DNA from 2 places in the Paenibacillus wynnii genome. Region 1 is predicted to be linked to the other one. Evidence: riboswitches for the same ligand, from Rfam matches in the RefSeq annotation. Region 1 holds a riboswitch; the other holds the start of a gene.
The links. A riboswitch is a leader RNA that binds a small molecule or an ion and turns the genes downstream of it on or off. The one in region 1 is predicted to bind cyclic di-GMP.
Positions count from the first base shown of each region.

Region 2: it holds a riboswitch for cyclic di-GMP, as region 1 does, so the genes downstream of both, PWYN_RS08615 (transglutaminase-like domain-containing protein) here and PWYN_RS07195 (PA14 domain-containing protein) in region 1, are expected to answer to the same signal.

Region 1 covers NZ_JQCR01000002.1:1,023,887-1,027,056, reverse strand. The annotation lists gene PWYN_RS07200 (sugar phosphate nucleotidyltransferase) at 263-1,636, shown strand; cyclic di-GMP riboswitch class I at 1,773-1,853, shown strand; gene PWYN_RS07195 (PA14 domain-containing protein) at 1,867-3,170, shown strand, end outside.
Region 2 covers NZ_JQCR01000002.1:1,349,067-1,352,236, forward strand. The annotation lists rRNA gene PWYN_RS08610 (16S ribosomal RNA) at 1-715, opposite strand, end outside; gene PWYN_RS08615 (transglutaminase-like domain-containing protein) at 1,194-2,003, opposite strand; cyclic di-GMP riboswitch class I at 2,017-2,097, opposite strand; cyclic di-GMP riboswitch class I at 2,162-2,242, opposite strand; gene PWYN_RS08620 (class D sortase) at 2,355-3,014, opposite strand; gene PWYN_RS08625 (GtrA family protein) at 3,050-3,170, opposite strand, start outside.

The DNA.
Region 1 (3,170 bases):
GCCGGAAAGCTACCAAGTGGTCGATCGCGCTAGCGGAGATAATGGGATCTTTATAAAAACACAGTGTTATGTAAAGGGACGAAGAGGAATTTTGGAACTGTAGAAACGAAGTGTTCGCCTTTATCCTTGGATTTCAACCGCGAGGAGCGGTCACAATTCAGGAAATCCAAGGATAACAGCGATCGGAAGTCCAACATTCATCGCAGTCCCCCAGCCATAACATCCCATTCTTTTATAACAATCCCATAAGGAGGGTTCACTTATGAAACTAGTACTATTGTCAGGCGGTTCAGGAAAACGGTTGTGGCCCTTGTCCAACGATTCACGTTCAAAACAATTTTTAAGAGTATTAGAAAGCCCGCAAGGTGAGCCGGAATCCATGGTGCAACGGGTCTGGAGACAGCTTAAAGAAACGGGTCTTGAGAGTTCCTCTTATCTGGCAACAGGCCGCGGTCAGGTGGAAATGATACAAAGTCAGCTGGGCAGCGAAGTGCCGATCATTGTTGAACCGGAACGGCGTGATACCTTTCCGGCGATTGCGCTCACGGCCTCCTACTTGTATTCGGTGGCAGGGGTTTCCCCCTCTGAGATTGTAGCCATTTTGCCGGTAGATCCTTATGTGGAGTCTTCCTTCTTCGAGAGTGTGGCCAAACTGGAGAGCACAATGGAGGAGAGCGGCGCGAACTTGGCACTTATGGGTGTTGTCCCTGAACTGGCATCAGAGAAGTATGGGTACATTATACCGACTCGCGATGCGGCAGGGGAAAATGGATTTCTGCGTGTGAGTCATTTTCAGGAAAAACCGGACCGTAAACAAGCCGAGGAGCTAATTAGTCGGAATGCTTTATGGAACTGCGGCGTATTCGCCTTCCGGTTGGGCTATCTGCTGGATATCTTACAGAGCAAGGGACTTCCCTTGGGATATGAAGAAATGCAGAAGCAGTATAAACTGCTCGCATCCATCAGCTTTGATTATGAAGTGGTTGAAAAAGAGGATAACATCGTGGTGCAGCCGTATGACGGGTTCTGGAAAGACTTAGGCACGTGGAATACACTGACTGAGGAAATGTCCAGCAATCACGTTGGCAAAGGATTTATCACGGCTGACTCCGAAGGAACTTGCCTGATTAATGAATTGGATATTCCGATTACCGTCATTGGCGCGAAAGATCTTATTATCGCAGCAAGCCCTGATGGAATTCTGGTTACCCATAAAGCGGAAAGTCCGCGCATCAAGGAAGTATTGAAGACTTTTGAACAAAGACCCATGTATGAAGAGCGCCGTTGGGGACATTATCGAGTGATCGACTATGTGAAATATGATGAGGGCAATGAAGTACTTACTAAGCGGATTTTTATAGCCGAAGGCAAAAATATCAGCTACCAGCTTCATCATAAACGCAGTGAGATCTGGACAATAATCAGTGGTGAGGCCAGTATTGTACTGAACGAAAAAATGCATAACGTAAAAGCAGGTGACGTAGTTCGGATACCTGAGGGTACCAAACATGCCATACTGGCTCTGACGAATCTCGAATTTATTGAGGTGCAGACTGGCTCTGAGCTGGTTGAAGAGGATAATATCCGGATCACGCTGGATTGGGATGATATCGAATTACATCAGTTTATTTCGTAGCACAATCTAACTATTTAAACCATTTTGTGTAGTCCTGAAACAGGTACAAAGAACTAATTATTAAAGAATTTTCATAAATGCACTAAACTAAAACTAAATACAGTCGATATTTACGGTAAGAGGGATAAATCCTTCTAAACGACAAAGGCAAACCTATCGAAAGATAGGGACGCAAAGCTATAGGGCCTTTCGCAAGAGTGGCAGCCTGGCTACCGAGAGGAAGATGAATTTTGATAGCTTACCGTAAGTATCGACTGTTATGTTCGTTGCTGTCTCTTGCTCTGTTCTTGACTGCCATTCCGTTGGGTTTGAGTATCGCGCCCCTATCTGCAGAAGCTGCTGTAAGTTTTGCCCCGGTTAATCCAAATGCTTCACCTGAAGCGATCAAGCTGCTGAAGTACGTATCCGATATTTCCGGAAGAGGAATTTTAACCGGCCAGCATGACTATTTGGAAAGTCCGGATGAATTCAGCAACAAGCTGCAGGCAACCAGTGGGAAATATGCTGCGCTACATGGCTACGAGCTGGGTGCAATAAGCGGTCAGACGGAAAGTACTACGGCTTGGCAACGGCAAAATGTGGTCAACAGTGCAATCAGTTGGAACAAAAACGGCGGCATCGTGGCAATGACATTCCATGAGAACCTTCCCGGAACAACGTATGACTGGTCCAATGTCTCAAGGAGCCTAAGTCAGGCTGACTTTGACAAATACGTAACACCAGGAACAGCGCAATACAACAGCCTGATTACTGAGCTTGATAAGGTGGCAGTTTCCCTGAAAAGCTTGCGCGATGCGGGTGTACCTGTATTGTGGAGACCTTATCATGAAATGAATGGCGGTTGGTTCTGGTGGGGGCAAAAGAATAACTTTTCTACCCTTTGGAACATTATGTATGACCGTTATGTTAACTATCATAAATTAAACAACCTGCTGTGGGTATGGAGCCCGAATGCACCGAATGCCTGGGCTAATCCTTATGCCTCGACCTATCCAGGTGCAGTCAAGGTGGATATTCTGGCAGCAGATATATATGAGAATGATTACAAACAAAGCTATTATGACAGTCTGCTTACTCTTGCTGCCGGCAAACCGATCGCGATCGGAGAAAACGGTGAAATGCCCGATCCGGGCACAATTCTCAAGACACAGCCTAACTGGGCATTTATGATGAATTGGGGCAAGATGCTCTACGAGAAAAATACTACGGCTACCATAACTAGCTTTATGATTAATAGTTATACTTTAACCCGGGATGAATACAGTACAGGAGTGGTTCCGAGTGCTACTCCATCACCCACACCAACGCCTGTTCCGACACCCACACCGGTAGTAGGTCTTCTACTTCCGGCCCAAAACGGGCTGCAGGGACAATATTTTAAGAATATGACTCTTTCAGGAACACCGGCACTTGTCCGGAATGATAGCGCAATTGATTTCAATTGGCGGTTGACAGCACCAGCCAGTTCACTTGGCATCAACTACTTTTCCGTACGCTGGACAGGTAAAATCAAACCTCTATATAGCGAGACCTA
Region 2 (3,170 bases), 330 kb from region 1:
TCTACGCATTTCACCGCTACACGTGGAATTCCACTTTCCTCTTCTGTACTCAAGCCACCCAGTTTCCAGTGCGACCTCAGGTTGAGCCCAAGGTTTAAACACCAGACTTAAATAGCCGCCTGCGCGCGCTTTACGCCCAATAATTCCGGACAACGCTTGCCCCCTACGTATTACCGCGGCTGCTGGCACGTAGTTAGCCGGGGCTTTCTTCTCAGGTACCGTCACTCCGGTAGCAGTTACTCTACCGGACGTTCTTCCCTGGCAACAGAGCTTTACGATCCGAAAACCTTCATCACTCACGCGGCATTGCTCCGTCAGGCTTTCGCCCATTGCGGAAGATTCCCTACTGCTGCCTCCCGTAGGAGTCTGGGCCGTGTCTCAGTCCCAGTGTGGCCGTTCACCCTCTCAGGTCGGCTACGCATCGTCGCCTTGGTGAGCCGTTACCTCACCAACTAGCTAATGCGCCGCAGGCCCATCCCTCAGTGACAGATTGCTCCGTCTTTCATTCTCTCCTCAGGTGAGGAAAGAAATTATCCGGTATTAGCTACCGTTTCCGGTAGTTATCCCAGTCTAAGGGGCAGGTTGCCTACGTGTTACTCACCCGTCCGCCGCTAAATGATTTTGAAAGCAAGCTTTCAAAATCACTCCGCTCGACTTGCATGTATTAGGCATGCCGCCAGCGTTCGTCCTGAGCCAGGATCAAACTCTCCAAATTGTATTTAGAAAGAGCGATTGCTCATTTTTGAAACATCTGACGAGAATTAAAAAATTCTCTGATCATGGTCTTCAAGAAGTCCATGATTTTGGATTTTACTCTCGTAAAATCCCACTCACTCGTTGTTCAGTTTTCAAAGATCAAGTTCTCGTTGTCGGCGGTTAATGTCTCACCAGCAACTCTTATAATATATCATATCCAACCGTGTAATGCAAGCTCTTTTTTCAACTTCTTTTTCGAGCTCGGCATCAACATTTCTTGGCCGGAATAAGAATATATCATGTATAGAAATCAATTGCAAGCTTTTTTTGAATGACTTCTTTTTAGTTCATCATTCATTGGTGTAGGCAAATCTCTGATAACGCTTTCTTATAATAACTCAATACTAGCTCAAAAATCAACCATTACACAAAAATAAAAACAACCTGCTTAATAGTTAAGCAGGTTGTTCATTTATCACGTTTACTTTTAATTTGTATTAGTAGAATTTAGCCGAGGTATATTTGCTGGAGCTTTTGATTAATTCGGCTGTTTTCTTGTTCTTTATCAATCCAGCATCTACTGTTGTATCAACGGTTACCCATTTCCCATTCAGTAGAACTTCATTCCAAGCATGGTACTCACTAACATAACTCGTGTTGCCCATTACCAATTTGGCTGGAATGTCTACGCTACGTAGCATCGCAGCGAACAAGGAAGAGTAATCATAACAAATACCTTTTTTGTTCGTGATCGTATTATTAATATTAGGGATGTAATCCGTAGCAACATTGGCTGCCAATGTGTAGTCATACTGTACGTTCTTAACGATGTAGTTATAGATTGCTTTCACTTTGTCTTCATCTTTGGTCAGGCCTTGTGTCAGTTGTTGAGCTTTCTGGATGGCTTTATCTGAGGAATTCCATTTAATATTCTGAACAGAATTCAAATATACAACATTAGTATTGCTTAGAGATAAGTCAACTTCTTCAGAGTATATCACTCTGTACTTGTTGCCTGTTGTGTTCTCAAGAACTGACACCTTGTAAGAACCATTACCTTGTTGGAGGGGGAAAACTTCGGTTTGATTAGAGGATACCAGGTTATAAGTGTAGCTGCTATTATCCTTAGTAATCATTAGCTTGGTACGTTTATTCGACGGCACTTCATATTGTACTCCAATTACACCTTCAGCTAACTTTGACGTGTTCAACCAAGTGGTATCGGTAGTTGCTGCTTCTGCTGTAGTAACCTGTACTGAGGTAACTAACACGAATAGTGTCATTAACATGAAATAGAACTTCTTCATGGATAAAACTCCTTTCGGTAGCTGGCTGTCATCCTTTCGGGAAGACCCTTTAGCTTTGCGTCCCTACCTTTCGATAGGTTTGCCGTTATCGTTGTAGCTTTATCTACATCTACTAGAATCATAGGAGCGAGTAGATTAAAACAAAAAAAGCCTCTTTATTCGGTAGCTGGCTGCCATCCTTTCGGGAAGGCCCTTTAGCTTTGCGTCCCTATCTTTCGATAGGTTTGCCGTTATCGTGTTTAGCTTTATATCTATTATATTACCATGTTTTCGGTAATACTCAATAGACTGGTTGATAGAATCCTCTATTTTATAATTATATTTTACGATAATTCAAATTCTCTACATTATTCAGGGTAACTTGGCATGAATTATAAGACGGTGCGTCGGATTGACCAGCGGATCACAAGTAATAAGTGTAAGGATCGAGTCCTTGTTATTGCCCTTAAGAACAGAAACGTCCGTTGGCTCCACGATAGAAATATCATAAACTTCATAATTATAGTCTTGGTTCTTGGTCTTTACCGTAATAATGTCACCTATACCCACTTCATTTAATCTGTTGAACAATCTTCCTGTCTTTCTGGCTCTATGAGCAGCAATTGCTGAATTACCAATCTCACCTAGGGGTGTTGTTTCTTTCATATGTGCTGCTGCATGCTTCATATTCGCTTTCGTAGCTCCTTCAAGCACAGGAAGCTTCAGGTCTATCTTATTTATCTCGATGAGTGCAATCACATCTCCGCCAACCTCCTGCTGAGCCTGAGCAGAGTTGTCCCCTTCTGTCTGAGCTTGCTCGTCCAACGTGGATTCCTCAGCAAGCAGCTGAGTAACCTTAGCATATCTGCTTTGTAGCTCAGCATCATTAGAAGGAGTCTCACTATCTCTGTAACTCTGTTCCGCTTCATTTACCAGCCGATTCTGCTGCCAATCGTTAAACCACTCATTAGCTTTCGGATACAGTATGACCAAAATACCGCATAGTATCAGCAGGTAGGAAAACTTTCGCATAGAATGCACTCCTCTCTATTAATAAGATAAATATATCAAAAAACCCATTTTCGGCTGCCAAAAAAATTGATGACAACCGTTACAAAGGTGACCATAACCTTAGCCATTAATACTTGAACCCCGAATTTGTCAGTCAAAAGGTTCATTAACAGCAGG